Regions from separate parts of the Streptomyces sp. NPDC020742 genome, predicted to be linked through region 2. Evidence: riboswitches for the same ligand, from Rfam matches in the RefSeq annotation. Region 2 holds a riboswitch; each other region holds the start of a gene.
What was found. Region 2 has a riboswitch for thiamine pyrophosphate ahead of thiC (phosphomethylpyrimidine synthase ThiC). Riboswitches for the same ligand answer to the same signal wherever they lie in the genome.
Positions count from the first base shown of each region.

Region 1 (9,794 bases), on a different contig from region 2:
GGTCGCTGCCAGACCTCCAGCGGGGTGCCGGTCTGCGCGATCCGGCCGTCCTGCATCACCACGACCCGGTCGGCGAGCGCGAAGGCCTCACCCTGGTCGTGCGTGACGGCGAGCACGGTCGTACCCAACTCGCCGAAGAGGGAGCGGAGTTCGACGACCAGTCGCTCGCGCAGTCCGCGGTCGAGCTGGCCGAGCGGCTCGTCCAGCATCAACAGGCGGGGGCGCGGCGCCAGGGCGCGGGCCAGAGCGACCCGCTGTTGTTCGCCTCCGGAGAGGGAGGCCACGGCGCGCCGCTGGGCGCCCGGCAGCCCGACGAGGTCCAGCAGGCCGGCCACGGTGCGCTCCCGCTCGGCACGTGAGGAGCCGCGCATCCGCAGCCCGAAGGCGACGTTGCCCGCGACATCGCGCTGTGGGAACAGCTGGTGGTCCTGGAACATCAGGCCGACCCCGCGCCGGTGCGGGGGCACTCCCGACTGCTCCCGCCCCTCCAGCAACACCGCTCCCGCGTCGGCCTGTTGGAGGCCGGCGACCACCCGCAGCAGGGTGGACTTACCGCTCCCGCTCGGCCCCAGGACGCAGACGATCTCGTGCGCGGCGACGTCCAGCTCCACCGCGTCGAGCGCGGGCCGTGCCGAGGTGCCGAAGCGGACGGTCACCCCGTCCAGCCGCAGGAGCCGATGCGCCGGGCTCTGCGCCGCGCTGTTCGCCGGTGCCGTCATCTAGAACTCCCCGGAGTGGTCGGTTCGGGCGCGCTCCAGGGCCAGCAGGGCACCGGCGCACACCAGCATCAAGATGGTCGACAGGGCCATCGCCTGCCCGTAGTTGAGCTCGCCGGCGCGCCCCAGCAGCCGCGCCACGGCGACCGGGAGCGTCGGTCGGTCCGGCCGTGCGATGAAGACCGTCGCGCCGAACTCGCCGAGCGAGACGGCGAAGGCGAAGCCCGCGGCGATCAGCAGCGCCCGGCGCACGATCGGCAGGTCGACCTCCCGCCACACCCGCCACGGCGAGGCGCCGAGCACCGCGGCGGCCTCGCGCAGCCGCGAGTCGACGGCCCGCAGCACGGGCAGCATGGTGCGGACCACGAAGGGCACGCCCACCAGCGCCTGGGCGAGCGGGACCAGCCACCAGGAGGCACGCAGGTCCAGCGGGGGCCGGTCGAGGGTGATCAGGAAGCCGAAGCCGACGGTGACCGCGGAGACTCCGAGCGGCAGCATCAGCAGGGCGTCGAAGCCGCGGACGCACCGGCTGATCACGGGAGTCCGCCCGGACCGGCCGGGCCGCAGCCGCGGCAGGGTCAGGACCGCGGCCGCCAACCCGCCCACCACCAGGGCGATCGCGGTGGCCGCCGCCCCGTAGGCGAGGGAGTTCCACAGCGCTTCCAGGGGTGGCACGGTGAAGGTGCTGTCGGCGGTCGCGGCGGAGCCCAGCGAGGCGTAGAACGTCGTTCCGTAGCCGTCCGGTCCGGCGAACGACCGCTCCACCAGTACGGCCAGCGGTGTGAGCAGCAGGATGACGATGACCAGCAGCGTGCCCCACAGCAGCGCCCACTGGCCCGGGCCGCGCGGCCGGCGGGCGGTCCGCGCGGCGTCCACCAGCCGCAGCGTGGACTCCCTGCGTCGGACGGTCCAGGCGTGCAGGGCCAGGACGCCCAGCACCGCGGCGAACTGGACGAGGGTGAGCACCGCGGCCGTGGACAGGTCCAGGAAGTCCGCGGTCTGCCGGTAGATCTCCACCTCCAGCGTCGAGAAGGTGGGCCCGCCCAGGATCTGCACCACCCCGAAGGAGGTGAAGGTGAACAGAAAGACCATCAGGGCGGCGGCCGCGACGGCCGGCCCCAGGGCGGGCAGCGTCACCCGCCGCCAGGCCGCGAACCGGCCGGCGCCCAGTACCCGCGCGGCCTCTTCCTGCCGCGGGTCGAGCTGTCCCCACAGTCCGCCGACGGTCCGTACCACCACCGCGTAGTTGAAGAAGACGTGCGCCAGCAGGATCGCCCACACCGAGGTGTCCAGGCGCACCCCCCACAGGTCGTCCAGCAGCCCGCCGCGCCCGAGGAGGGCGAGGAAGGCCGAGCCGACGACGACGGTCGGCAGCACGAACGGCACCGCCACCACGGCCCGCAGCAACTGCTTGCCGGGGAAGTCGAAGCGCGCGAAGACATAGGCACCCGGTAGCGCGACCAGCAGGGTCAGCCCCGTGGAGGCGGCGGCCTGCCAGACGGTGAACCACAGCACGTGCGCCACGTCCGGGTCGGTCAGCACCGTGCCGATCCGCCCGAGCTGCCACTGTCCGCCGTCCTTGAGCCCGCGTCCGACGATCGCCACCACCGGGTAGGCGAAGAACAGCGCGAAGAAGGCGAGCGGCACTGCCATCAGGCCGAGCCGCACCGCCGTTCCCCGTGCGGGGCGCCCGCGCCGGGCGCCCGTGCCCTCCGCAGGCGCTACTTCAGGACGAGCGAGGACCACTGCTTGATCCACTGGTCGCGGTTCTTGGCGATGGCCTCCGGGGCCAGCGTCTGCGGCTTGTCGATCGTCGTGCCGTACTTGGTGAACACCGCCGGCACCTTGGCGTCCTTGCGTGCCGGGTTGACGAACATCTGCAGCGGCTCGTCCTCCTGGAACTGCCGACTCAGCAGGAAGTCCAGCAGCGCCTTGCCGCCCTTCTCGTTCTTCGCACCCTTCAGGAGGCCACCGAACTCGATCTGCCGGAAGCAGGTGCCGGTCGCGACGCCGGTCGGTGCCTGCGCCGGCGCGGGCTTCTTGCCGAGGACCTCGGCGGGCGGGCTGGACGCGTACGACACCACCAGCGGCTTGTCGCCCTTGTGCTTGCCGGCGGCGGAGCCGGAGAACCGGTCGTTGTAGGCCTGCTCCCAGCCGTCGACGACCTCGACGTCGTTGGCCTTGAGCTTCTTCCAGTACCCCTGCCAGCCTCCCTCAGACTTCGTCCGGGAGGCGCCCCCATCGCCGTAGGCGGCGATGGTCGCGAGCTGGAAGGCGAGCCCCGGCGAGGACGTCGCGGAGTTCTCGGTGACCAGCAGTCCCTTGTAGCGGGGCTTGATCAGATCGTCGAAGGTCTTCGGCGGCGCCATCTTGTGCCGGGCGAAGTAGCCGCGGTCGTAGTTGACGCAGATATCGCCGTAGTCGAGCGGGGTGACGCGGTGCTGCCCCTTGTCGAGCTGTAGCGCGGCCGGGACGCTGTCCAGCCCCTTGGCCCGGTACGGAGTGAACAGACCCTCGTTCAGTCCGCGCGAGAGCAGGGTGTTGTCGATGCCGAAGAGCACATCGCCCTGGGGGTTGTCCTTCGACAGGATCGCCTGGTTGACGGCCTTCCCGGCGTCCCCGCCCCGGAGGATGTTCACCTTGTAGCCGCTCTCCTTCTCGAAGGCGGCGAGGACGGACTTGGACACGTTGAACGAGTCATGGCTGACGAGCGTGACGGTCTTGGCGTCCGCGCTCCCCCCGCCCTGGCCGCCGCACGCGGTGAGTGCGGTCATGCCGACCGCGGCGGCAACCGCGCTCGCGGCGATCCTGCTGGTGGTGCTCACTGATTTCCTCCTGGCTGGCCAGGAAGAGACGCGGCCCTGCCCCGGGTCCGCGGCTCCGTCGTACGAGGACGTACCGGACGGGGGGGGACCCGGGGCAGGGCGCAACAGCATGAGTGACGACCGAACTTCCTACCCGGAATGACCCGGGCGAGGTTCAAGGGTCTGCGGGCACCGAGGACCGGGACCAGGAAGTGGACCAGGACTACGACGCTTCCGCACTCTCAGCGCTGTGGCGCTCCCCTGTCGGAATGTGCATTTGTTCGACCTCACCGTACCAGCGGGCGGTCAGCGTTCCGAGGCCGCGAGCTGGCCGCAGGCGCCGTCGATCTCCTGCCCGCGGGTGTCCCGGACGGTCACCGGCACCCCGTGCGCCTCGATGGCCTGGACGAACGCCCGCTCGTCCTCGGGGCGGGAGGCGGTCCACTTCGACCCCGGTGTCGGGTTCAGCGGAATGAGGTTCACATGGACCCGCTTGCCCTTCAGCAGCCGCCCCAGGAGGTCACCGCGCCACGCCTGGTCGTTGATGTCCCGGATGAGCGCGTACTCGATCGAGATCCGCCGCCCGGACTTCTCCGCGTACTCCCAGGCCGCGTCCAGGACCTCGCGCACCTTCCAGCGCGTGTTGACGGGCACCAGGGTGTCGCGCAGCTCGTCGTCCGGGGCGTGCAGCGAGACCGCCAGCCGGCACTTGAAGCCCTCGTCGGCGAACCGCAGCATCGCCGGCACCAGGCCGACGGTGGAGACGGTGATGCCCCGCTGGGAGAGCCCCAGCCCGTCCGGCTCCGGGTCGGTCAGCCGCCGGATGGCGCCGACCACCCTCTTGTAGTTGGCCAGCGGCTCGCCCATCCCCATGAAGACGATGTTCGACAGCCGCGCCGGCCCACCGGGCACCTCGCCGTCACGCAGCGCCCGCATCCCGTCGACGATCTGGTGCACGATCTCGGCGGTGGAGAGGTTACGGTCCAGACCGGCCTGCCCCGTAGCGCAGAACGGGCAGTTCATCCCGCATCCGGCCTGCGAGGAGATGCACATCGTGACCCGGTCCGGGTAGCGCATCAGCACGGACTCGACGAGCGTGCCGTCGTGCAGCTTCCACAGCGTCTTGCGGGTGGTGTCGTTGTCGCACGAGATGTGCCGTACGACGTTCATCAGGTCCGGCAGCAGCTCGCCCGCCAGCTTCTCGCGCGCCGCCGCCGGGATGTCGGTCCACTGCGCCGGGTCATGCGCATAACGGGCGAAGTAGTGCTGCGACAGCTGCTTGGCGCGGAACGGCTTCTCACCGATCGCGGCAACCGCCTCGCGGCGCTCGGTGGGGCTGAGATCGGCAAGGTGCCGAGGGGGCTTCTTGGCGCCACGGGGCGCGACGAACGTGAGTTCTCCAGGTGCAGGCATGGTGCGTCCAGTGTGGCAGATCGTTTACGGGGGCCCGGGCCGGAGCCGTGAGCGGTGAGGGGCGTTCACCGACTGCGGTCTTGTGTCATCGGCGGTCCACCTCACAGGGCCCAGACACGGCCCCGGGGCGGCGGGTGAACCGACCCAAGCCCGCCGAGCCGGTGGTGCATCCGCGGCTTCGCGGGGCCGGTGAAGGGGAAACTGGGTGTGCAGTCGTCGCCCCCGGAGATCTCGGCTTGGTTGCGTTAGCCGGCGCGTGCGGGGCTGGCTCGCTCACCAGGCGCATACTGCTCGTAATGACAAAGCCTGCCGCAGCCCGGCGCCATCTGCCGTCCAGTCCCTTCAAGCCCCCGGCCACGCGCCCTCCCAAGCAGTTCGCGCTAGGCGACCGGGTCACACACGACGAGCACGGTCTCGGCCGGGTTACCGGTATCGAGGGCGAGATCGCGGTACTTGTCGACTTCGGTTCGCTACAAGCACGGATCATGAGTCCGTACGGCAAATTGGTCAAGCTCTGAGAACCCCGCGACGTTCGGGGCAGCCGCATGCTCAGCCACGATGGCGGGGTGCCTAACGGAGCACCCACGCCGCACAAAGCCGCATAGCGGCAGCAGCCGCTGCCCCTCTCCGGAGCGTCCGGTCCGCTCACCCTGCTGCATCCGTGACGGCAGCGGTCCGGCGCCCCGCCCCTCCTGACCAGCTTCTCTCCCCCCGGGGGACGGCCCGGCCCTGCCCCACCCCTCGTGCCCCGCGACTGCCGCACGGACGCCGCCCACGGATCCGGCAGAGCCTGCTGGCGTACGGCCGTGCGGCAGCGGCCAAGTGGCCCGGCGCCGCGGCCGGTCGCACCGCCCCCGCGGCCGAGCACGCACGGAACCGCCTGCACACCACCCACGCGCGCATCACACCCCGCAACGACAGCCAACGCGCCTTCCTCACCGGCTCACTCGCGTCCCTGCGCGAACTGAACAGAGCACGGACGGAACGCCTGCTGGAGGCACGCAGCAACATCGGCCCGCCCCCGTCCCTGTGGATGGCGCCCTTCTGACCAGCGGGCTGGTCCTCGGGTTCTCCGTCGCCTTCGGCAACCGCCCGATGCCCCGTCGGCAGCTGAATCCGCTACGGCTACCCGCGCCGGGACAAGTCGTCCAGGTGGACGGCCACGGCCCTGGTGCAGGTCTCGGCGCTCAGGAGGTCGGGGTCGCGTACGGCGGTGAGGCAGAGGCCGTCGAGGAGTGCGGTCAGGCGCTCGGTCTCCAGGGCGAGGTCTCGGCCGGGCCGCAGGGTCCCGGACTCGTCGAGCCGGGCCAGGACGCGGTGCACCAGCCTCCTGGCGCCGGCGGCGGTCTGGTGTGCCAGGTCCCGGAAGGCCGGGTTGGTGCGGGCCGCGGCGTTGAAGTCGAGGAAGACGGTGACCTCGGCGCGGCGGCGGGCGTCGAGCGGCAGCAGCTCGGCCAGGAGGCCGGCGGCGAGGCGCAGCCGCTCCTCACGGGGGTGCCGGCTCAGGTCCCCGATCCGCTCGACGTGCTGGAGCAGCCGCTCGGTGAGGCCGTCGAGCATCGACTGCATCGCGAAGTCCATCAGCTCCTGCTGGCTTGCGAAGTAGTGGCGCAGGGAACCGATGTTGAGCCCGGCCTCGTCGGCGACGGCGCGCAGTGAGGTGCGTTGCAGGCCGTCCCGGACGACGACGCGGAAGAGGGCGTCGACGACCTCGCGGCGACGGGCGTCCGGATCCACGACCTTTGGCATAACGCCTTTGTATCACATGCGTGATACATTGTTTTGTATCACATGCGTGATACAAAAAGGAGGGACTCCATGGAGCGCTACCTCAACCTCATGCTGCTCCGGTTCGGCGTCATCGCGGGTGGGCTGGTGGTCCTGGCCCTGGTGATCTTCGCCGTGGCCCTGGCCCTCAAGCGCCGGGGCAGGCTCGACCAGGCCCGCCGGTACGCGAACCCCGCGCTGCGCGCGGTGTGGCGTGCCGCCGCCCGGCGCCTGGAGGACGGCCCGGCGCGGGCCCGTACCCGGGACCGCCGGCGGTGACCGGCCTGGCGATGGACTCGTCGGACCTGGTCCACCACCTGCTGCGGGACTATGCGATCAAGGGCCTCATCGTCGTGGCCGCGGTGGCCGTGCTGGCGCTGGGGATGACGGTGATCTGGCGGCGGGCCGGCCGGACCGGAGACCGGCGGGGCGCCCCCAGCGAGTGACGCCCCGGTGCGGGACCTCACTCCCTCATGGGCCGCACCACCACCCGGCCCACCACACCACAAAGCCCCTTACCTGCGGCAGAACCGCTGGTAAGGGGCTTCGGACCGGGCTGCGGGGACCAGGAGCAGCTACCTCTCTCCGACCGGGACGACCTCAGCCCGCCCCGACGAAGATCACGAAGAGCAGCCAGACCACCGGAGCGGTCGGCAGGAGGGAGTCGAGGCGGTCCATGATGCCGCCGTGGCCGGGGAGCAAGGTACCCATGTCCTTGATGCCCAGGTCACGCTTGATCATGGATTCGCCCAGGTCGCCGAGGGTGGCGCTGGCCGCGACGGCGAAGCCGAGCAGCAGGCCCTGCCACCAGGCGCCGTGCTCGATCAGGAACTGCAGGCACAGTGCGCCGGCCACCATGGCGAACAGCACCGCTCCGACGAGGCCCTCCCGGGTCTTGCCGGGGCTGATGCGCGGGGCGAGCTTGTGCCGCCCGAACCGCCAGCCCACCGCGTAGGCGCCGGTGTCGCTGACGACCGTCAGCAGCAGGAACGTCAGCACCCGCTGCGGCCCGTCGGCCTCCGCGGCAAGCATCAGGGCCACGAACGTCGCGAGGAAGGGCACGTAGAACGCCGCGAAGACGCCGGCGGTGACGTCCCGTAGGTAGTTCTCGGGCGACTCGGTCATCCGCCAGACCAGGACCGCCAGGGCGGTGAGCGCCATGGCGACCCAGGCGCCCTCCGCACCACGTACGTATCCGGCGATCACCATGGCGGTGCCGCCGACCGCGAGCGGCACCAGCGGCACCCGGATGTCCTTGCGCTCCGCCAGCCGCGAGGTCAGCTCCCACAGCCCCACGACGACGGCGATCGCGATGACGCCGATGAAGAGGGGCTTGTAGACGAAGAGCGAGGCGAGGATGACCGCGCCGAGGCCGATACCGACCCCTATCGCGGCACGCAGGTTGCGGCCCGCGCTCTTCTTCTTGGGCTTGTCGGAGTCCGCCGAGCGGTCGGACCCGGGAACGGAGGTGGGCATGGGCTCCTGCGGCTTTTCGTCGCGAAACAGGGGGCCGCTCAGGCGAGCAGCCCCCCGGTCGTCCGGGTGGTCCCGGTCATCCCGGCTGTCCCGATGTTCCCGGTGGTACCGGTCGTCGTCCTGGTGTCCGCCCGGCTCGGGCACGATGGGCATGGGCCGAGTCTGCGCCGCACCGCCCCAGTCGTGCACGGGACCCGCCGGGGCGGTCGACGCGGCTGCGCGCAGCGGGGAGGCCGGTCCGTGGTCGGGCGGTCCCCATTGACCGGCGCCGGGCGAGGCCCCCCAGGATGACTCGTTCATCAGACCTCGAGGAGCTCGGCTTCCTTGTGCTTGAGGAGCTCGTCCACCTGCGCGACGTACTTCGCGGTGGTGTCGTCGAGCTCCTTCTCCGCGCGGCGCACCTCGTCCTCGCCGGACTCCTTGTCCTTGACGAGCTTGTCGAGTGCTTCCTTGGCCTTGCGGCGGACGCTGCGGATCGAGATCTTCGAGTCCTCGGCCTTGTTCTTGGCGACCTTGATGAACTCCTTGCGGCGCTCCTCGGTCAGCTCCGGGAAGGTCACCCGGATGATGCTGCCGTCGTTGCTCGGGTTGACGCCGAGGTCGGAGTCGCGGATGGCCTGCTCGATGTTGCGCAGCGCGCTCTTGTCGAACGGGGTCACCACGGCCATCCGCGGCTCGGGCACCGAGAACGACGCCAGCTGGTTGATCGGCGTCATCGCACCGTAGTAGTCCGCCACGATCTTGTTGAACATCGCCGGGTGCGCACGCCCGGTGCGGATCGCGGCGAAGTCCTCCTTGGCGACCACGACGGCCTTCTCCATCTTCTCCTCGGCTTCGAGGAGGATCTCTTCGATCACCACTTGCTCCTGGTCTTTTCGGTAAGAAGCAGAGCCTCGCCCCTGCCGCGCGTCTTCTCCTGCACGGTGTCCGACCGGCAGGCGGTTGTCCATCCCCGTACCGAGGGTCATCCCCCGGCCGGGGGTTGCCGCCCGTACGGGCCGATGCCCGTACGGAATCGCGGCAGTTGGGGCCGTCAGGCCCGGGTGTCCTGATCGCTGACGAGCGTGCCGATCTTCTCACCCTTCACCGCACGCGCGATATTGCCCTCGGCGAGCAGTTCGAACACGAGGATCGGGAGCTTGTTGTCCCGGCACAGCGTGATGGCGGTGGCATCGGCGACCTTCAGATCGCGGGCGATGACCTCGCCGTATTCGAGGGCGTCGAACTTGACCGCGTCCGGGTTCTTCTTGGGGTCGGAGTCGTAGACCCCGTCGACGCCGTTCTTGCCCATCAGCATGGCCTCGGCGTCGATCTCCAGGGCGCGCTGGGCGGCGGTGGTGTCCGTGGAGAAGTACGGCATGCCCATGCCGGCGCCGAAGATCACGACGCGCCCCTTCTCCAGGTGGCGGACCGCGCGCAGCGGAATGTAGGGCTCGGCGACCTGGCCCATGGTGATCGCCGTCTGGACGCGGGAGTCGATGCCCTCCTTCTCCAGGAAGTCCTGGAGCGCCAGACAGTTCATGACCGTGCCGAGCATGCCCATGTAGTCCGAGCGGGCCCGGTCCATGCCGCGCTGCTGCAGTTCGGCGCCGCGGAAGAAGTTGCCGCCACCGATCAC
Region 1 is NZ_JBFAEA010000014.1:95,888-105,681, forward strand. It holds gene AB0G84_RS23245 (ABC transporter ATP-binding protein) at 1-719, opposite strand, end outside; gene AB0G84_RS23250 (iron ABC transporter permease) at 720-2,369, opposite strand; gene AB0G84_RS23255 (thiamine ABC transporter substrate-binding protein) at 2,438-3,541, opposite strand; TPP riboswitch at 3,650-3,793, opposite strand; gene rlmN (23S rRNA (adenine(2503)-C(2))-methyltransferase RlmN) at 3,827-4,933, opposite strand; gene AB0G84_RS23265 (hypothetical protein) at 5,230-5,451, shown strand; gene AB0G84_RS23270 (hypothetical protein) at 5,595-5,981, shown strand; gene AB0G84_RS23275 (TetR/AcrR family transcriptional regulator) at 6,059-6,682, opposite strand; gene AB0G84_RS23280 (hypothetical protein) at 6,752-6,979, shown strand; gene AB0G84_RS23285 (hypothetical protein) at 6,976-7,146, shown strand; gene AB0G84_RS23290 (phosphatidate cytidylyltransferase) at 7,301-8,476, opposite strand; gene frr (ribosome recycling factor) at 8,476-9,033, opposite strand; gene pyrH (UMP kinase) at 9,210-9,794, opposite strand, start outside.
Region 1: linked by a shared signal. The riboswitch ahead of AB0G84_RS23255 (thiamine ABC transporter substrate-binding protein) and the one ahead of thiC (phosphomethylpyrimidine synthase ThiC) in region 2 are both predicted to bind thiamine pyrophosphate.

Region 2 (9,794 bases):
GCGAGCATCGCGTCCAGGTCGTGCACCTCGCCGGAGGTCAGCGGGACCGGGACAGCGGTGGCACCGGAGACCTGGGTGACGATCGGGTACGCCTCGAACGATCGCCAGGCGTAGATCACTTCATCGCCGGGCCCGGCCGTCGCCTGGACCAGCTGCTGGGCCACCCCGACCGATCCGGTCCCGGTCGCCAGGTGCTCCACCGGCACCGAGAAGTGCTCGGACAGCTCCGCCATCAGACCCGTGCAGGCCAGGTCCGGGTAGCGGTTGAAGGAGCCGGCCGCCTGCACCGCGGTCTCCAGGACGCCGGGCAGCGGCGGATAGGGGTTCTCGTTGGAGGACAGCTTGTAGGTGACACGACCGTCGGCCGGTGCCGGCCGGCCCGGCTTATAGGTGGGGATGCCGTCCAGTGCAGCACGCAGCTTCGGGGTCTTCTCGCTCACCGCAGGTCCTCCTCGACGTCCCTGTCGTCTCCAATACTGCACACCTTATGAGGATTGACCCGTTCGGCGGCAGACCCGATGCCCGGCCGGCCCGGCGCGCGGGCCCGACCACCCTGGTACGGCCGCCCGCACCACCCCGGTACGGGCACGCGTGCCGTCCCGGCGCGCCCGCCCCTAGCGCCCCGCGCAGGGATGCCGGGGCGCGCTCCCTCGGTCGTCGCGCGCCGGTAGCTCGCGCCGTGGCGCGCGTCCCCCGTCAAGGTGACTTGAGGCCTCTTCGAGGCCTGAGTCAATCGACAGGCAAGGACGACCGATCTCCCCCCGAATGATCAATATTAACGCCAACTTACTTTATTTCGCAGGCATTTGACGGCTGATCACCATGCAGAAACGTACCTTTCCGCCAGCCCTGACGGAACCCCGCGAATGGCCCTACCGAGCCCTACTATCGGCTCGCCATGACAGCAGCAGGGAAGCACCAGGTGAGCCGGTCGACCGGCCGCCGGCTGGGGCGGGCAGGCATCCGGGACGTGGCCGCCGCAGCCGGTGTGTCGATCACGACCGTCTCCGACGCGCTCAACGGCAAGGGCCGGCTTCCGGACGCCACCCGTAGCCATGTCCGCGAGGTGGCCGACCGGCTGGGCTACCGCCCGTCGGCAGCCGCCCGCACCCTCCGTACCGGCAAGTCGGGGCTCCTCGGCCTGACTGTGACCACGTACGGGGATGAACCTTTCACCTTCACCGAGTTCGCGTACTTCGCGGAGATGGCCAGAGCCGCCACCTCCGCCGCGCTGGCCCGCGGCTACGCCCTGGTCATCCTCCCGGCGACGTCCCGCCACGACGTGTGGTCCAACGTCGCCCTGGACGGCACGGTCGTCATCGACCCCGCCGACGGCGACCCGGTCGTCACCGAGCTCGTCCGGCACGGCATCCCCGTGGTCTCCGACGGCCGCCCCGGTGGCACCCTGCCGGTCACCGGCTGGGTCGACAACGACCACGAGGCCGCCGTCCTCGGCCTGCTCGACCATCTCGCCGACGCCGGCGCCCGCCGCATCGGCCTGCTCACGGGCACCACCACCGACACCTACACCCGGCTGTCGACCACCGCCTACCTGCGCTGGTGCGAACGCGTCGGCCAGGACCCGGTGTACGAGTCCTACCCGGCGCACGACCCCTGTGCGGGCGCGGTCGCGGCCGACCGGCTGCTCGCCCGCCCGGACCGGCCGGACGCCGTCTACGGCCTCTTCGACCCCAACGGCACCGATCTGCTCGCCGCCGCCCGGCGCTACGGCCTGCGGGTGCCGGAGGACCTGCTGCTGGTCTGCTGCAGCGAATCCGCCGTCTACGCCGCCACCGACCCGCCCGTCACCACCCTGTCCCTCAAGCCGCGCCGCATCGGCACCGCCGTCGTGCAGATCCTGATCGACGCCATCGAGGGACTCGACAACGGCCGGCCCGTCGAACAGGTGATACCGACCGACCTGATCGTGCGGACCTCGTCCCAGCGGCGGTCGCCCCGGACGACGGTGAGTCCACCACGGGGTCCCGCGGGCGACTGAAGAGCCCGTCCTTGCCCCCGGCCGTCCGGCCCGGGGTGCAAGGACGAGGTCGGCGCATAAGGAAGCGCGGGGGCGAGCGGGCGCGCCGGTCGGCTCCGAGCGCCCGCGTGCGCCAGGAAAAAACAGGGCGATCACGGTATAAATCGGTGGCGAACGCCGGTCTCCGCCGGATTGACCACCCCCGGGTGCGTCACAACCTGCGACCGGCATTCCTATGATGGGCGCACGACACCGCGGACCGCCGTCGACCAGGCAAAGGTCCGAGAGGTGCAGGCGGCGCGACGGTGGAGGGGTCGATGACTCAGGGGGCCAGTCAGGGACCCATGGTGTGGACCATGGGGGGACAGACTCCGGAGTCCGCTCCGTTGCCCGGCGCGCCCGCGGGCGCGCCCGCCGGATCTCCTCCGGCGCCCCCGATGCACCCACCCGCCGGGATCCCGGCCGCGCCGCCCGCCGCCCCGGTCGCGCCGCCGGCCGAGCTGTCGCCGGACTACACCCCGACCGCCCGCGACCTGCCGGTCATCACCCCGGGCCGCACGGACACCCTGATCGACCGTCCGGCTGTCGTCCCGGTGCCCGAGGCCGCAGAGGACGCCGACGCGCCCCACGGCATGGGCCCGCTGTACGTCGTCGGCGATGTGCACGGCTACTACGACGAGCTGCGCGAGGCGCTGGCCGCCGAGGGCCTGATCGACGCCGACGGCAACTGGGCGGCCGGCAACGCCCGGCTCTGGTTCCTCGGCGACTTCACCGACCGGGGCCCGGACGGCATCGGCGTCATCGACCTGGTGATGCAGCTCTCCGCCGAGGCCGCGGCGGCCGGCGGCTACTGCAAGGCCCTGATGGGCAACCACGAACTCCTGCTGCTGGGCGCCAAGCGGTTCGGCGACACCCCCGTCCAGTCGGGCGCGGGCACCGCCTCGTTCCAGGCCGCCTGGCTGCTCAACGGCGGCCAGAAGTCCGACATGGACCGCCTGGAGGACCACCACCTGCAGTGGATGGCCCGGCTGGACGCCGTGATGGAGGAGGACGGGCACCTGCTGGTGCACTCCGACACCACCGCCTACCTCGAATACGGCGACTCCATCGAGGCCGTCAACGACACCGTCCACGACGTGCTGACCCGCAGCGACGCGGACGAAGTCTGGGACCTGTTCCGGAAGTTCACCAAGCGCTTCGCCTTCCGCGACGATTCCGGGGCGCAGGCCGTCCGCGAACTCCTGGACGCCTACGGCGGCGACCGGGTGGTCCACGGCCACAGCCCGATCCCGTATTTGCTGGGCGAGGTCGGCACGGAGGACGGCGAGGGCGACGGCATCGCGGTCGACGGTCCGCACGTCTACGCCGACGGTCTGGCCATCGCCATGGACGGCGGCGTCACGATGGCCGGAAAGCTGCTGGTCGCCCAACTCCCGCTGGCGGGCTGACCGTTCCGGGGGCAGCCTGCCGCCGGTCGGTGGACCGTCGGCCGGAGGCGGCACCGGGGAGTGGTACCGGCTGAATCCGGGCATCGCCTTATTCAATTCCGCAAACTCTCTGTCACCGCATGCCGGAGTCGCTCTACCATCGGACTATCCGTAGCAGGCTCTCCTCCGTTTCCGCCCACTGCCCGGCCAACGCCGGCCGTACGGCCCTACGGAGCATCGGGGGATGCACATGAACAGCGCTCCGCACCTGCTGAACGAGGATCGCGCGGAATTCGCGCGGATCCTTGATGAGGCGCTGCGTACCGCCGCATACCGCCCGGACGGCACCGACGCCGCCACGGGAAACCATCTCAGCACCGAGCAGTTGCGCGCGATGGCGCTCAGCGCGACCACCGCCATCGCCGCCTGCGCCACGGCCGAATACCAGCGTTACGTACAGCTCCGTGCCGCCTCGCGCGCGCCCGCCGCGGCACCGTCCGGCGCCGGCGCGCGCGGCGTGGAGCCGGAGGCCGCCGCCGGCGGGGGGCTGGGACAGGCCACCGTCGAAGCGCTCGGCGAGGCCGAAACCACCGGGGCCGGACTGGCCGCGATGATCACGGTGCTCGCCCCGGTCCTCGCGGGCATCGCCGCCGTGCTCTTCCTGCTCATCGGCTATGTCCTGCGCGCGCTCGGCCCCGACGCCTCGCTGGCGCAGCCACTGATCAGCGTGGGCTGGGTCTTCGCCGTGCTCACCGCCGCGGGTGCCCTCGTCGCGATGGGCGGGCTGGTCGTCACGGCACTGCGCAACAACGCCTCCGCCGACTCCGCGAGATCCGGGGAGCCGGGCGGGGTGCTGGACGACGCCCATGAGGCCTGGCGCCGCGCCCTCCTGGAGCGCGGTCTGCTGCCGTTCCTGCGCGAGGCGCTGGCCGGCTCGCCGGTGCCGGCGGACGAGGAGCCGGTGCGCGCCGCACCGGGCCGCAGCACGGCCCCCGAGAGCCGTATCCCCACCCTCGGCTACACCCGTCCCGAGTTCAGCAGCCCGGAGAGCGGCTCCCCGGGCTCCCGTCCGCGCTACTCCAGCCCGGACTACACCAGCCCGGAGTACGGCGGGCCGGGGCGCTCCCAGGAGTAAGCAGCAGTAAGGGAGTTGGGACCGGCCCACCGGCCGTACGGGACGAGGCCCCCGCCTTGGGGCAGGGGCCTCGTCCCGTACGGCAGGATCGCCGGACTAGTCGGCGATCGGGAGGTAGACGCGATTGCCCGCCGCGGCGAACTCCCGGTACTTCTCCGCCATTCCGGCCTCGGCCTCGACCGCCAGGTCGCCATAGGGTCACGGACTGGAGAGACAGACAACGCCCCCGGTCGAGGGCTGGCGATCACCGCGTGTGCTCGCCGGGGCATATCGACTCCAGGTCCCCCAGCTTCGGTGGCCAGCCGGGTGGCCGTCTTGTCGTGGGTGCCGTGCGCCTTTCGGTGTTGATCTGCTTGCCGTGATTCTCCACGAGAGTGCGAACCACGGCGTCCGCAGAGGGGGGCTCCTTACGCGAAGGCGGGTCACTTCGCGGGATCTTGCTGCGTACCCAGTACTGCCCGAGTGTGGTGGTGAATCGGCCTTGTTGCCTGGGATGGCTTACTGGCCGAGCGTGAGACGGGCTGTCTTCGCCGTGTCGGCCTTGCCGCCACTCCAGTGGCAGCAGCAGTCAAATGGGCTAATCATGGTCGTGTAACTGCCCATCCGGCGCTCTGCGACTCGTGCGGGATCAGGCAACCACCCACTTCCTGGAGCATCCATGAAGACGAAGTCCAAGATCGGGCCAACTCACGACACCGCCTTTTTCGATGCCATTCAGGCAGCATTCGACAAGTACCCGGATGTCGCGAAGGACTACTCCATCCGGCATATCGGTGGGGTAGTTGACGCCATGAGAGTCGACCTCGATCGCCAGGTTGCGGTGTCGAACGTTCAGGACGGTGAGATCGTCACCAAGTTCGTTGACCGGTCGCCCGATCCCGTCGATCCTCCTCCCGATCCGACCACAGACCCGGGGTGCTGCGAGTGGCGGTTGAGGCACCATGAATGGGTATGCGTTGAGGTCTGCATGGTGCCACCCCCAACCTAGCGATTACCGGATCTGACATGGCCAATCCCCAGGCCGGCCCGGTCGCCTCGCGCGCAACGGCGCGCTTCTCACCCCATCGGTCGGATGCGCGGCAGCACCGCCGCTGTCCATGAGCAAGGTCGGGCCCACCTTCGCCTTCCTTGCAGGGAGCAGCACTACTGCATGACCAGGCTGAAGTCCCCCTTATTACCCGCTACGTCGTACCAATTCCCGGTGTAGCGATCCCCATTCGACGCCTCTCGCAGTCCGCTATGAAAGGCGACATACTTTGGCCCGACATTGTGCTGCTTGATGCTGATGACCTCATGTTGCCGAACACACACTTCCCCAGAGAACTCGCTTGGGTCTGCGGTGCTGACGTATTTCGCGGTGAAGCTCTCACCTTGACTATCGACAACCTCGATTGTTTCGGTCCCTACGGACCCTCGTTCGATGATCCAACGACTACCCACTGGAAGAGACATATCGACCTCCTTTACGTTTACACACCACACCTCGGCGTGTATTGCATTCGGCGATCACGGCCTCGCCCGCGCCGGGCGACCCATTGCGTTCATGCTGTACCAAAGGAGGAGCCGAGGCGAGTCCAATGCATCCATACGTGCACAGGGAAGTCGTTTACCCCGCCCCCAACCTGGCGAATCAAAACCAGCGGATCGCCGAAACGCCCTGAAAGCCGATCAGATGCCCTCTTGGGATGATGGTGGGTATCAGGCCGTGTGGTGGAGGCATCGTCAACTCCCCCACCACACACGGCCCCAGCCGGTCAGTCCGCCAACGGCAGGTACATCCGGTTCCCCGCCGCCGCGAACTCCTTCGACTTCTCCAGCATCCCTGCTTCAATCTCCTCAGGAGTCGAGTCCGCGTCACCACCGAACTGCTCTGTGATGCTTCTACTAATCTTCATCGAGCAGAACTTCGGGCCGCACATCGAGCAGAAGTGGGCGGTCTTCGCCGGCTCCGCGGGCAGCGTCTCGTCGTGGAAGGCACGCGCCGTGTCCGGGTCGAGGGCCAGGTTGAACTGGTCCTCCCAGCGGAACTCGAAGCGGGCGTCGGAGAGCGCGTCGTCCCATTCCTGGGCGCCCGGGTGGCCCTTGGCGAGGTCCGCCGCATGGGCCGCGATCTTGTACGTGATGACGCCGGTCTTGACGTCGTCGCGGTCCGGGAGGCCCAGGTGCTCCTTGGGGGTGACGTAGCAGAGCATCGCGGTACCCCACCAGGCGATCATCGCTGCGCCGATGCCCGAGGTGATGTGGTCGTAGGCGGGCGCGATGTCCGTGGTCAGCGGGCCGAGCGTGTAGAACGGGGCCTCTTCGCAGATCTCCTGCTGGAGGTCGATGTTCTCCTTGATCTTGTGCATCGGGACATGGCCCGGGCCCTCGATCATGGTCTGGACGCCATGCCGCTTGGCGATGGAGTTCAGCTCGCCCAGCGTCTTCAGCTCCGCGAACTGCGCCTCGTCGTTGGCGTCCGCGATGGAGCCGGGGCGGAGGCCGTCACCGAGCGAGTAGGTGACGTCGTACGAGGCGAGGATCTCGCAGAGCTCCTCGAAGTGCGTGTAGAGGAATGACTCCTGGTGGTGCGCCAGGCACCAGGCCGCCATGATCGAGCCGCCGCGGGAGACGATGCCGGTCTTGCGGCGGGCGGTCAGCGGGACGTACCGCAGGAGCACTCCGGCGTGCACCGTCATGTAGTCGACGCCCTGCTCGGCCTGCTCGATGACGGTGTCCTTGTAGACCTCCCAGGTCAGCTCCTCGGCCTTGCCGTCGACCTTCTCCAGCGCCTGGTAGAGGGGGACGGTGCCGATCGGGACGGGGGAGTTGCGCAGCACCCACTCGCGGGTGGTGTGGATGTTGCGGCCGGTGGAAAGGTCCATGACCGTGTCGGCGCCCCAACGGGTCGCCCAGGTCATCTTCTCCACCTCCTCCTCGATGGAGGAGGTGACCGCCGAATTGCCGATGTTGGCGTTCACCTTCACCAGGAAGTTCTTGCCGATGATCATCGGCTCGATCTCCGGGTGGTTGACGTTGGCCGGCAGCACCGCGCGGCCGGCCGCGATCTCGTCGCGGACGAACTCGGGCGTGACGTTCTCGCGGAGCGCGACGTACTCCATCTCCGCGGTGACCTCGCCGCGCCGGGCGTAGGCGAGCTGGGTGACCGGGGCGCCGCTACGGCCGCGGCGCGGCTGGCGCGGGCGGCCGGGGAAGACCGCATCGAGGTTCTTCAGGCCACCGCGCGGCGAGGTGTGCTTGAGGCCGTCGTCCTCCGGACGCATGGGGCGGCCGGCGTACTCCTCGGTGTCACCGCGGGCGATGATCCAGTTCTCGCGCAGCGGCGCCAGGCCACGGCGGACATCGGTTTCGATATTGGGGTCGGTGTACGGCCCTGACGTGTCGTAGAGCGTCACGTCCTTGCCGTTGGTGAGGTGCACCCGCCGGACCGGGACCCGCAGGTCGGGGCGCGATCCGGAGACATAGCCCTTGTGCCAGCCGATCTTCGGCTCACCGCTCGCGCTGGCACCGTTCTCGTTTTCGGGCGTGCGTGCATCCTGCAGAGTCATGGAGACCCAACTCCCTACGCCGGCATTACCCGGTAACAGGTTCGGCGGTCGACGCAGCGGCTTCCGTCGTCCGGTGTTTCACGTGAAACACCGCTGGGACGGAGGTCAGCGCCCTCTCAGCCCGGTGCTCCGAGCTCCCGCGATTGCAAAGGTGGCACCAACGGTAGCCGCCGACGCGGTGGGGTGAACAGGGGGCCCCTGGAGTTCTTGCGATGATCTGGAGGTGACCCTTCACGAGTCTCACCACCACGCCGCCCCGCACGCCCACACGCACGGCCACGGTCCCGCGGCGCCCGTCTCCCGGCATCTCCGCAAAGTCATTGCGGCGGTACTGATCCCCTTCGCGACCGCGGTGGCGGTCGGACTGATCGTGCTCTGGCCGGGCGGCGCACCGCCGCACAAGCCGTCCGGAGTCGGCTTCGACCAGCCCACGGAGAAGGCCAGAGTGACCAAGGTGGTGCAGGTGAACTGTGCCGATGTCCATGCCGAGCAGCAGCAGCCGCCCTCGCCAACGGGTCAGCAGCCGACCGGGGGAGCGGCCCGGGGCAAGGCTTGCCAGCAGGCGACGATAGAGGTCACCACGGGCGAGAACGCCGGACGCACCTTCCGGACGGTGGTGACACCGGACGCACTGCGGCGCTACACGGCCGGGCAGGACGTGGTGGTGGCGTACTCACCGAAGGCGCCGAAGGATCTCCAGTACTCGGTCAGCGATGTCGACCGGTCCCTCCCGATGGGCGTACTGGCCGCGATCTTTGCCGTCGCGGTCGTGATTGTCGGGCGGCTGCGCGGGGTGCTCGCGCTGGTCGCGCTGGCGGCCAGCTTCGTGGTGCTGACGCTGTTCATCCTCCCGGCGATCCTGCAGGGGTCGAATCCGCTGGTGGTGGCGGTGGTCGGGGGCAGCGCGATCATGCTGATCGCGCTCTATCTGTGCCATGGGCTGACCGCCCGTACCTCCGTCGCGGTCCTCGGCACCCTGGCGTCACTCCTGCTGATCGGGCTGCTCGGATCGGTGTTCATCAACTGGGCGCTGCTGACCGGCAATACGGACGACACCACCGGCCTGGTGCACGGGCTCTTCCCGGACATCGAGATCCGCGGGCTGCTGCTGGCGGGGATCATCATCGGGTCGCTGGGGGTGCTCGACGATGTGACGGTGACCCAGACCGCCGCGGTCTGGGAGCTGAAGGAGGCCGACCCCGCCGCGGGCTGGCGGAAGCTGTACGGCGCGGCGATGCGGATCGGCCGGGACCACATCGCCTCCGTCGTCAACACCCTCGTACTGGCCTACGCGGGCGCCGCACTACCTCTGTTGTTGCTGTTCACGATCGCACAGAGCGGGGTCGGTACGGTCGCCACCAGCGAGGTGGTCGCCGAGGAGATCGTCCGCACGCTGATCGGCAGCATCGGGCTGGTCGCCTCGGTACCGCTGACGACGCTGCTCGCGGCCCTGGTCGTCTCGGCGGACCGCACGGGCGAGGGGATCCCGCACGCACGGGGCGCGTCGGGTGCATCGGACGCGTCGGGCGCGACAGGCACGGTGGACACGACCGTCGGCCGGAGCGGACGGCGCGGCGGGCACGGCAGGCGGCGCAAGCGCTGAGGAGCGGGGCGAGGGCGGCGCCGAAACGGTACGTCCGGGCCGGCCTCAGCCGGCCGGCGCCTCGGTGAGGATCCGGTCCAGTACGGCCTCCAGCGTGTCGCAG
Region 2 is NZ_JBFAEA010000008.1:245,137-254,930, reverse strand. It holds gene hisC (histidinol-phosphate transaminase) at 1-440, opposite strand, end outside; gene AB0G84_RS17415 (LacI family DNA-binding transcriptional regulator) at 899-1,999, shown strand; gene AB0G84_RS17410 (metallophosphoesterase) at 2,323-3,426, shown strand; gene AB0G84_RS17405 (hypothetical protein) at 3,650-4,540, shown strand; gene AB0G84_RS17400 (hypothetical protein) at 5,199-5,528, shown strand; gene thiC (phosphomethylpyrimidine synthase ThiC) at 6,295-8,088, opposite strand; TPP riboswitch at 8,083-8,239, opposite strand; gene AB0G84_RS17390 (YibE/F family protein) at 8,312-9,691, shown strand; gene AB0G84_RS17385 (SsgA family sporulation/cell division regulator) at 9,737-9,794, opposite strand, start outside.

Region 3 (9,794 bases), on a different contig from region 2:
CACCGGCGAACAACCACCACGACGGGTCAGCCGACAACGCGGGAAGCTCCCCAAGGTTCAGAACGCCGGTCGTTCCGGATCGAGGTCCGGTTTGCCCTCCGTGGGGGACGAGGCCAGGGCGAAGTGGCGGCGGGGGATGCGGCCCGCGCGGTGGGCCAGGCGGCCGGCCTCGACGGCATGGCGCATCGCGTGAGCCATCAGCTCCGGTTCCTGGGCGCGGGTCACCGCGGACGCCAGCATCACCGCCGAGCAGCCCAGCTCCATGGCCAGCGCCGCGTCCGAGGCGGTGCCGGCGCCGGCGTCCAGGATGACCGGGACGCCGGCCCGTTCGGTGATCAGCTGGAAGTTGTGCGGGTTGCGGATGCCCAGGCCGGAGCCGATCGGCGAACCGAGCGGCATGATCGCGGCGCAGCCCACCTCCTCCAGCTTGCGGGCCAGCACCGGGTCGTCATTGGTGTAGGGCAGCACCGTGAACCCGTCGTCCACCAGGGTCTCGGCGGCGTCCAGCAGCTCGATCGGGTCCGGCAACAGGGTCCGCTCGTCGGCGACGACCTCCAGCTTGACCCAGTCGGTGCCCAGCGCCTCCCGGGCGAGCCGGGCGGTGAGCACCGCCTCGCCGGCGGTGAAGCAGCCCGCCGTGTTGGGCAGCACCCGGATGTCGTGCCGGGTCAGGACGGAGAGCACCGAGCCCTGCACGGTCGGGTCCAGCCGCCGCATGGCGACGGTGGTCAGCTCCGTACCGGAGGCGAGCAGGGCGCGCTCCAGGACGTCGAGGCTGGGGGCGCCGCCGGTACCCATGATCAGGCGGGAGGTGAAGGTGGTGCCGGCGAGGACGAGGGGGTCGGGCGCGGTTGCCGTCCCGGGGACGGCCGCGGTGTCGGTCATGGCGTCAGCCTCCCTGCACCGCGGTGAGCACCTCGACGCGGTCGCCGTCGCCGAGCGGGGTGGTGGGCCACTGGGTGCGCGGCACCACCAGGTCGTTGAGCGCCGCAGCCACTCCGGTGGGGGCGGTGGAGAGGGTCGCGACGAGCCGGTCGAGGGTGAGCCCGCCGGGGATCTCACGGGCCTCGCCGTTGACGGACACCGAGACGGTGGGGGTGGCGGCACTCATACGGGCTGCTCCTCCAGGAGGGGGGCGCGCTCCGGGCCCGCCGTGGTGCGGGTGAAGCGCAGGGGGGTGAAGGGACGGGCCTCTTCGGGGAGGCTGCCGGTGGCCAGCGCCTCGGCCATCACCTCGCCGGTGACCGGCGTCAGCAGGACGCCGTTGCGGAAGTGGCCGGTGGCCAACTGGAGGCCGGGCAGCTCGGTCGGGCCGAGGAGCGGTGCGTTGTCGGGGGAGGTGGGGCGCAGCCCGGCGCAACTCTCGACCAGCGGCAGCTCGGTGATACCGGGGACGAGTTCGTGGGCGTCCCGCAGCAGTTCGTAGACCCCGCCCGCGGTGACGGTGGTGTCCCAGCCCAGCTCCTCGCTGGTGGCGCCGACGACCAGCTCACCGCTCTCCCGCGGCACCAGATAGAGCGGGTTGCCGCGGACCACGGCCCGTACGGTGCGGGACAGGAAGGCGGGGGAGCCGGCCGGTACGTCCGGCAGCCGCAGCCGCAGCACCTGGCCCTTGACCGGCCGTACCGGCGGCAGCACCTCGTCGGGCACCCCGGCCAGCCGGCCGCTGTGGCTGCCCGCCGCCAGGACGGTCTGCCCGGCCGCCACCGCCGTGCCGTCGTCGAGGACGGCGCCGGTGGCGCGTCCGCCGTGGACCGTCAGCCGCTCGGCCCGGTTCGGCAGGAAGGCCACCCCGGCCCGTTCGCAGGCCGTCAGCAGGGCGCTCGCCAACCGCCGGGGATCGATCTGGTGGTCGCCGTCGACCCGCAGGCCGCCCCGTACGCCGGGGGCCAGCATCGGCTCCAGGCGGCGGCACTCGCGGCCGGTGAGCCACTGCGAGTCCAGGCCGGAGCGCACCTGGAGGGCGTGCAACTCGCGCAGGTGGGCACGGTCGTCGGCGTCCAGCGCGACGGCCAGGGTGCCGCACCGCCGGTAGCCGGTGTGCGCCCCGGCGGCCTCCTCCAGCTCCGCCACGAAGCGCGGATAGCGGTGCGCCGAGGCGAGGTTGAGGCCCAGCAGGGTCTGCTCGCCGTAGTGCAGCTCGGTGACCGCGGCCAGCATCCCGGCCGCGACGCGGGCCGCGCCGCCTCCGGGGGACGGGTCGGCCACCGTGACGGTCATCCCGCGGGCGGCCGCCCGCCAGGCGGTGGCCAGGCCGATGATGCCGCCCCCGATGACCAGGACATCGGGGTGCCCGGAGGCGAGAGTCGGTGGTGTGGCAGGTGGATGCATGGGCGTCCAGCCCCTCCCTTCGCCGGCATGACCCGGATCAGGTTCGTACGGTCGGAGGCCGGCCAGCCTCCCTCTCAGCCCGGTGCGTCCGGGCTCCCGCGAGTGCGGGCACCACCCTAATACGGGGGTGTGGGGCGCCGTAAGGCAGCGCCGGGGCGGGCCCGCCGGACCCCGCGGGCCCGCCGCAAGGCCCCCGGGAACCGGCACCGCGGTCTGTGACGCTGTGTCAGAGATCTCCTTGCGCGCTGCTGCGGGCGGCGTCGTGCCCCGTCCTAGAGTGATTGGGTGAGCGAGCAGAGCAAGTCCTCCCAGGCCCCTGACCGCACGCCCCGCGTCGTGATCGTCGGCGCCGGAATCGCGGGTGTGCAGACCGCGGTCGCCCTGCGCGAACAGGGCTGGCCCGGCGCGATCACCCTGTTCGGCGACGAGCCCCACCCGCCCTACGACCGGCCCCCGCTGTCCAAGGCGGTGCTGCTGGGCAAGGCCGACGGCTCGGCCTTCGAGGTGGACTTCGCCGGGCTCGGCATCGAGCTCCACCTCGGCCGCCGGGTCACCGCCCTGGTGCCCGAGCGCCGGCTCGTCGAGACCTCCGAGGGCCCGGTCCGCTACGACCACGCGGTCATCGCCACCGGCGCCGAGCCCATCACCCTGCCCGGCAGCGAGGGGCTGCCCGGCGTCCACCTGCTGCGCACCCTCGACGACGCCGAGCGGCTGCGGCCGGTGCTCGCCGCCCAGCACGAGATCGTGGTCGTCGGAGCCGGCTGGATCGGAGCCGAGTTCGCCACCGCCGCGCGCGAGGCGGGCTGTGCCGTCACCGTCGTGGAGGCCGGCGACCGCCCGCTGGCCGGTGCGCTGCCCGCCGAGGTCGCCGCCCATATGACCGGCTGGTACGCGGACGCCGGCGCCGAGCTGCGGACCGGTGCCCGGGTCGCCTCCGTCACCCCCGGTGCGGTCACGCTCTCGGACGGCACCACCCTGCCCGCCGACGCCGTGGTGGTCGGGATCGGGGCCCGGCCCGCCACCGCCTGGCTGGCCGGCTCGGGCGTCGCGGTCTCCGCCGACGACGGCTCGGTGCTCGCCGACGAGCGGCTGCGCACCTCCGTCCCCGAGGTGTACGCGGTCGGCGACTGCGCCTCCTTCCCGTCCACCCGGTACGGCAGCCGGCTGCTGATCCACCACTGGGACAACGCCCTCCAGGGCCCCCGTACGGTCGCCGAGAACATCGCCCGCGGCGGGACGGAGGGACTGGTCTACGACCCCGTCCCGTACTTCTGGTCCGAGCAGTTCGGCCGGTTCGTGCAGTACGCGGGCCACCACGGGGACGCCGACGAGCTGGTCTGGCGCGGGGATCCGGCCGGCGCGGCCTGGTCGGTGATCTGGCTGCGCGAGGAGCGGCTGGTCGCGCTGCTGGCCGTGGGGCGGCCTCGGGACCTCGCCCAGGGCCGCAAGCTCATCGAGCGGGGCACGGTCCTCGACCGGGACCGCGCGGCGAACGCGGCCGTACCGCTGAAGACCGCGGCGCGGTAGGCCCGGCGCACCGACGGCCTACCGGCGGGTGCACCGTCACCCTCCGGGGTGCCCGGAGCCCCTCTTGGCGATGCCCGGCTACCGGCTGTCAGTGCGAGGTGGCACGCTTGTCCTGTGACCGAGATTGACGCAAACATCGATGGACTCGTCCCTGCCTGGCTCACCCTCCCCGACATCGCCGAACGGCTCGGCGTCGAGGTGACGCGTGTCCGGCAGCTGGTGAAGGAGGGCCAGCTGATCGCGGTGCGCCGCGGGGAGAACAGGGCGCTGCAGGTGCCCGCCGATTTCATCAAGGACGACAAGGTGGTCAAGGGCCTCGTCGGTACGCTCACGCTCCTCAAGGACGACGGCTTCACCGACCAGGAGATGCTGGAGTGGCTCTTCACCGCGGATGACACCCTGCCCGGCACCCCGGCGCAGGCGCTGCGCGAGAATCGCGGTACGGAGGTGAAGCGCCGGGCCCAGGCGCTCGCCGTCTGATCCGCCCGGTGCGGCGCGCTCGCCCGCCCCGCACCGGCATCCGTGACCACATCCGAGGGGCGTACGGGCCGCACGGCCGTCCCGTACGCCCCTGACCTGGGGGGAATGCCGCCCGATGAGCACCGCACACGAGGCCCTGTCCGACGCCCGGCTCTACCTGTGCACCGACGCCCGCACGGAGCAGGGCGACCTGGAGCAGTTCCTGGACGCGGTGCTGGCCTCGGGCGTGGACATCGTCCAACTGCGCGACAAGGGCATGGAGGCGGGTGCGGAGCTCCGGCACCTGGAGGTCTTCGCGGACGCCTGCCGGCGGCACGGCACCCTGCTCGCGGTCAACGACCGGGCCGACGTCGCGCACGCCCTCGGCAGCGAGGTGCTGCACCTCGGGCAGGGTGACCTGCCGGTGCCGGCCGCCCGCGCCATCCTCGGCCCGGACGTCCTGATAGGCCGCTCCACCCACGCCGAGGCCGAGGTGGACGCCGCGCTCACCGAGCCCGGCGTCGACTACTTCTGCACCGGCCCGTGCTGGCCCACGCCCACCAAGCCCGGCCGCCACGCCCCCGGCCTCGACCTGGTCCGCTACGCCGCCGCGCGCGCCCCCGAGCGCCCCTGGTTCGCGATCGGCGGGATCGATGCGGACAACCTCGACGAGGTGCTGGACGCCGGCGCCCGCCGGATCGTGGTGGTCCGCGCCCTCACGGAGGCCGACGACCCGGGCGCGGCCGCCGCCGACCTGGCCCGGCGCATCCGGGAGCGGGCGGACCGGGACTGATCCGTCCGGCCCTGCTGACTCCTCCGGGGCGCGGCCCGGGGAAACGCCTCCGGACGGCCGCACGGCCGGGACATGTCCAACCCGTGGACACCAGGCCGACCAACCAGGCATAACGCCGATGACGGTTGGTGTGCGCCCGCCGGGTGGTTAACCTGCCGGTATGGCCCTAGGTACAGCTTCCACCAGGACTGATCGCGCACGCACCGTGCGCGACCTGCTCGCTTCCGGCAAGCAGTCCTACTCGTTCGAGTTCGCCGCCCCGAAGACCGAGAAGGGTGAGCGGACCCTGTGGAACGCCATTCGTCGGATCGAAGCGGTCTCCCCGACCTTCGTCTCGGTGACGTACGGTGCCGGCGGCACCTCCCGTGACGGCACGGTGCGCGCCACCGAGCGCATCGCCACCGAAACCACCCTCACCCCCGTCGCCCACCTGACCGCGGTCAACCACTCCACGGCCGACCTGCGCAACATCATCGGCCAGTACGCCGGCGCCGGGATCCGCAATATGCTCGCGCTGCGCGGCGACCCACCAGGCGACCCCATGGGTGAGTGGGTCAAGCACCCCGACGGCGTCGCCTACGCCGCCGATCTGGTGCGGCTGATCAAGGAGTCCGGCGACTTCTGCGTCGGCGTCGCCGCCTTCCCCGAGATGCACCCGCGGTCGACGGACTGGGACACCGACGTGGCCCACTTCGTGACCAAGTGCCGGGCCGGGGCGGACTTCGCCATCACCCAGATGTTCTTCTACCCCGAGGACTACCTCCGGCTGCGGGACCGGGTTTCGGCCGCGGGTTGCCCCACACCGATCATCCCGGAGATCATGCCGGTGACGAACGTCCGTCAGATCGAGCGGTTCGCGCAGCTCAGCAATGCCGCCTTCCCGCCCGATCTGGCCGAGCGCATCCTCGCCGTCAAGGACGACGCGGCGGCGGTACGCTCCATTGGCATCGAGTACGCGACGGAACTGTGTGCGCGCTTGATGGCCGAGGGCGTTCCCGGGTTGCACTTCATTACCCTGAACCACTCCACGGCGACCCTGGAAATCTACGAGAATCTGGGCCTGCACCAGCGGCCCTGAATCACTGCGGCCGCCGAGCGGCGGAAGAGGGGCGTATATGGGCTGGACGATCCTCTACATCGCGTTCGGTCTGGTCGCAGTGTGGCTGCTGGGCGAGGTGCTCCTTCAGTACAAGGCACGGCTGCGCTGGCGGTTGCTGGCCTTCGCCGGCTTCCTCGCTGTGGTTGTCGGTGTGGTGATCCCCTCCGTGATCGTCATCGGACTGGGCCTGATCGCCTTCGCCTTCGGCCAGACGCAGGTGACGCTCTCCTTCAGGAAGGGCTTCACCACCGGCTGGGCGATCGGCGGGAGGGGCGGCGAGAACCGGGCGGAGGGCGGCGGTGAGAACCGCGGCGAGGGCCGGCGCGGTGAAGGTCGGCGCGGTGAGGGCCGTCGCGGCCGGGGCCGCAGGTCCGCCCCGCCCGCCGCCGAACCGACCCTGGAGGTCTCCGACTTGGAGGCGGTGCCGGCCCCCGAGGCCCCCGCGTCGGGCCCCGCCCGCCCGCTCGACAACGGCCCGGACACCTTCGAGAGCACCGGTGGCTTCGGCAGCCTCGCTGGCCTGCAGAACAAGGACGCCGGCCGGCAGCCCTCCACCGAACAGGAGGCGTTCGCCGCCCAGGAGACCTACGTCGGCCAGGGCTCCTACGACTACCGGAGCGACGACTACACCACCGGCGGCTACGGAACGGCCGGCGGCTACCCGGCCCAGGACCCCTATCAGGACCCGCAGGACCAGAGCGTCTTCGCCACCCAGGCGTTCCCCGCCCCGTCCTACGACGACACCGTCTACGCCCCGCAGCCGATGCCCGACGAGACCGGCCAGTACGGCATCTACAGCTCCGACGCCCGCCCCGCGCCGGGCGGCTACCCCGGCTACGACGCCTACGGCGGCACCGGCGACGGCAGCGCCAACGGCTATGCCTACGACGGCAGTTACGGCGGGCCCGCGAACGGCCAGGACCCCTATGCCGCGGACCCGTACGCGGCCTACGGCGACGGCATGGGGCAGGGCCAGCAGACCGGCTACAGCGACCCGTACGGCGGCGCCCAGCAGTACGCCGCGTCCTACGACCCCTACGCGCAGCCGGACCCCTACGCCCAGGCCGACCCCTACGCGCAGCCCGACCCCTACGCCCAGTCCTACGGCGCGCAGCAGTACGGCGGCCAGGGCCAGCAGCCGGGCCAGGGCTACGGCGAGACCACGGCCGACGGGGCCTGGGTGCCACAGCAGCGCGACCACGACCTCCCGCCCGAGCAGCAGCCCTACCCGCCGTACCAGCAGCAGGGCTACGACGGGCAGCAGTACCGCTACTGAGCCGCCCGACCGGGCGGTGCGGGGCGCGCCGGGCCGCGCTACTGAGAGCCGTGCCAGTCGTTGCCGTGCACGATCAGTCCCGCCACCAGCGCGCCGGACATCCCCGCATGGGCCAGGCCGCCGCCCGGGTGCGCGTGGCCACCGACCGCGTAGAGCCCCGGTATACGGGTGCGGTTGCCGGGCCGCAGGAAGCGGCCCTCCTGGCCGGCCAGCGCCGGCCCCGTCACCGGAGCGTCCGTGGCGGGCGGCAGCACCGCCCGCCACAGCACCCGCTCCCGCAGCCCGGGAACCGCCGCCGAGGCGGCCTCCACCAGCCGGTCGGCGGCCGCCTCGGCGGCCGTACCGTCCCGTTCGTCAGCCGGACCGGACGGGGCCACCGGCGCGGACAGCGTCACCGCCTCATGGCCGTCGTCGGGCCGGGTGGTGGGGTCGTCCGGGCGCAGCACGGTCACCGTCGGCCGCGTACGGGGCGTCCGCGGCCCCGGGCCGGCGTCGAAGACGTCCGCCAACTCCGCGGCGCGGTCCGGGGTATGAACGACCGTCCGGTGCGCGGCGCCCGGCTCCCGCCCGCCGCGCAGCGCCAGACAGACCGTCAGCCGCCCCGTCCCCCGGACCTCCGGGCGCTCCGCGGGCCGCACATCCTCCGCGCCGTACGGCTGCCGCCCTCCGAGGAGCGCCGGCAGTCGGGCCGGGTCGAGGCCCGCGACCACGAACTCCGCGTCGTGCACCCGGCCGTCGGCCAGCTCCACGCCCGCCGCCCGGCCGTCCTTCTCGACGATCCCGGTCACCTCCGCACCGAAGGCGAACTCCACGGAGCGCGCCAGGCACCGCTCGTACAGCGCCTCGGCCAGCGCCCGCACACCACCGCGCGGATACCAGCTGCCGAAGGTCTGCTCCATGTACGGCAGCACCGCGGCGCTCGCCGGGGCGCTGCGCGGGTCGAAGCCGTAGGCCGGCGCATGGCTCTCCAACAGTGCCACCAGCCGGGGGTCGGCCAGCTCACGGCGGGCGACCTCGGCGAGCGTGGCCGTCGTCGGGCCCTTGCCGCGCCCGAACAGGCCGCGCCGACGCACCGCCGGATAGGGGTCGCGCCCCAGCACCTGCCAGTCCCGCCACAGCGGCTCCTCCAGCAGCGGCCGGCGCATGGCGTCCCAGGCCTCGCGGGCGCGCCCCACCAGGGCGCTCCACCGCTCGCCGGCGCCCTCGCCCAGCGCCTCGTCCAGGGCCGCCAGGACCCCGGCCCGCGAGGCGTTGGGCAGCGTGACGGCGGTGCCGTCGGCGAAGAGATGGCGGCTCGCGGGGTCGACCTGGGAGAGCTCGACACAGCTCTCCAACGGCTCACGGCCGGTCTTGAGGAACAGGTCGCGGTAGACCGCGGGCAGGTGCAGCAGCCCCGGCCCCGTGTCGAAGGCGAAGCCGTCCCTCGTCAGCCGGCGCACCGCGCCGCCGTACGTCGCGTCCCGTTCGAACACCGCCACCCGGTGGCCCGCGACGGCCAGCCGGGCGGCGGCCGCCATCGCGCCCATCCCGGCGCCGATCACCGCAATCCGTGCCATGCCTGCGACTTTATCCGGGCCCACTGACAGCGCCCGCACGACCGGTGGGCCGACCACGCACGGCCGGTGCGCACGGCCCTCGGCCCGGGCCGCCCGGCTCGCGCCTCAGCCCGCCGGCGGCACCACTTCGCCGCCCACCGCGGCCAGCCGCTTCTCCTCCCGCCGGGCCCGCCGGCGCCGCAGGTACCGGCGGATCCGCGACCAGAGCACGATCACCAGCGTGACGCCCGCGGCCAGCAGCGTCCCCGCGATCACCGCGGCGGCCACCGGATGGAAGACGGCGAACACGATGAGCCCGGCGACGCCCAGATCCTCGACGAGGCTCAGCACGATGTTGCTGGCCGGCTCCGGCGAGGTGTTGACCGCGATCCGCGTCCCCGCCTTCACCAGGTGGCTCAGCAGCGCCGTGGAGCCGCCCACCGCCCCCGCCGCGAGCTCGGGCAGCGAGCCGCTGTGGCCGGCCAGCAGGGCGGCCACCACGCCGCCGGCGACCGGCCGGATCACCGTGTGCACGGAGTCCCACACCGAGTCCACGTACGGGATCTTGTCGGCGATGGCCTCGACCACGAAGAGCACCCCGGCCGCGATCAGCACATCGGGCCGCTGCAGCGCGGCCGGTGCCTCGTCGGTGACACCGGTCACCCCGAGCAGGCCGAGGAGCAGCACGACGGCATAGGCGTTGATCCCGCTCGCCCAGCCACTGGTGAATACCAAGGGAAGTACGGACACGCCGGAGATCGTAGGCCCCCCATG
Region 3 is NZ_JBFAEA010000007.1:315,278-325,071, reverse strand. It holds gene AB0G84_RS16280 (thiazole synthase) at 58-885, opposite strand; gene thiS (sulfur carrier protein ThiS) at 890-1,111, opposite strand; gene thiO (glycine oxidase ThiO) at 1,108-2,331, opposite strand; TPP riboswitch at 2,329-2,441, opposite strand; gene AB0G84_RS16265 (FAD-dependent oxidoreductase) at 2,617-3,858, shown strand; gene AB0G84_RS16260 (Rv2175c family DNA-binding protein) at 3,973-4,338, shown strand; gene thiE (thiamine phosphate synthase) at 4,454-5,110, shown strand; gene metF (methylenetetrahydrofolate reductase [NAD(P)H]) at 5,271-6,188, shown strand; gene AB0G84_RS16245 (hypothetical protein) at 6,226-7,485, shown strand; gene AB0G84_RS16240 (NAD(P)/FAD-dependent oxidoreductase) at 7,524-9,041, opposite strand; gene AB0G84_RS16235 (DUF4126 domain-containing protein) at 9,147-9,770, opposite strand.
Region 3: linked by a shared signal. The riboswitch ahead of thiO (glycine oxidase ThiO) and the one ahead of thiC (phosphomethylpyrimidine synthase ThiC) in region 2 are both predicted to bind thiamine pyrophosphate.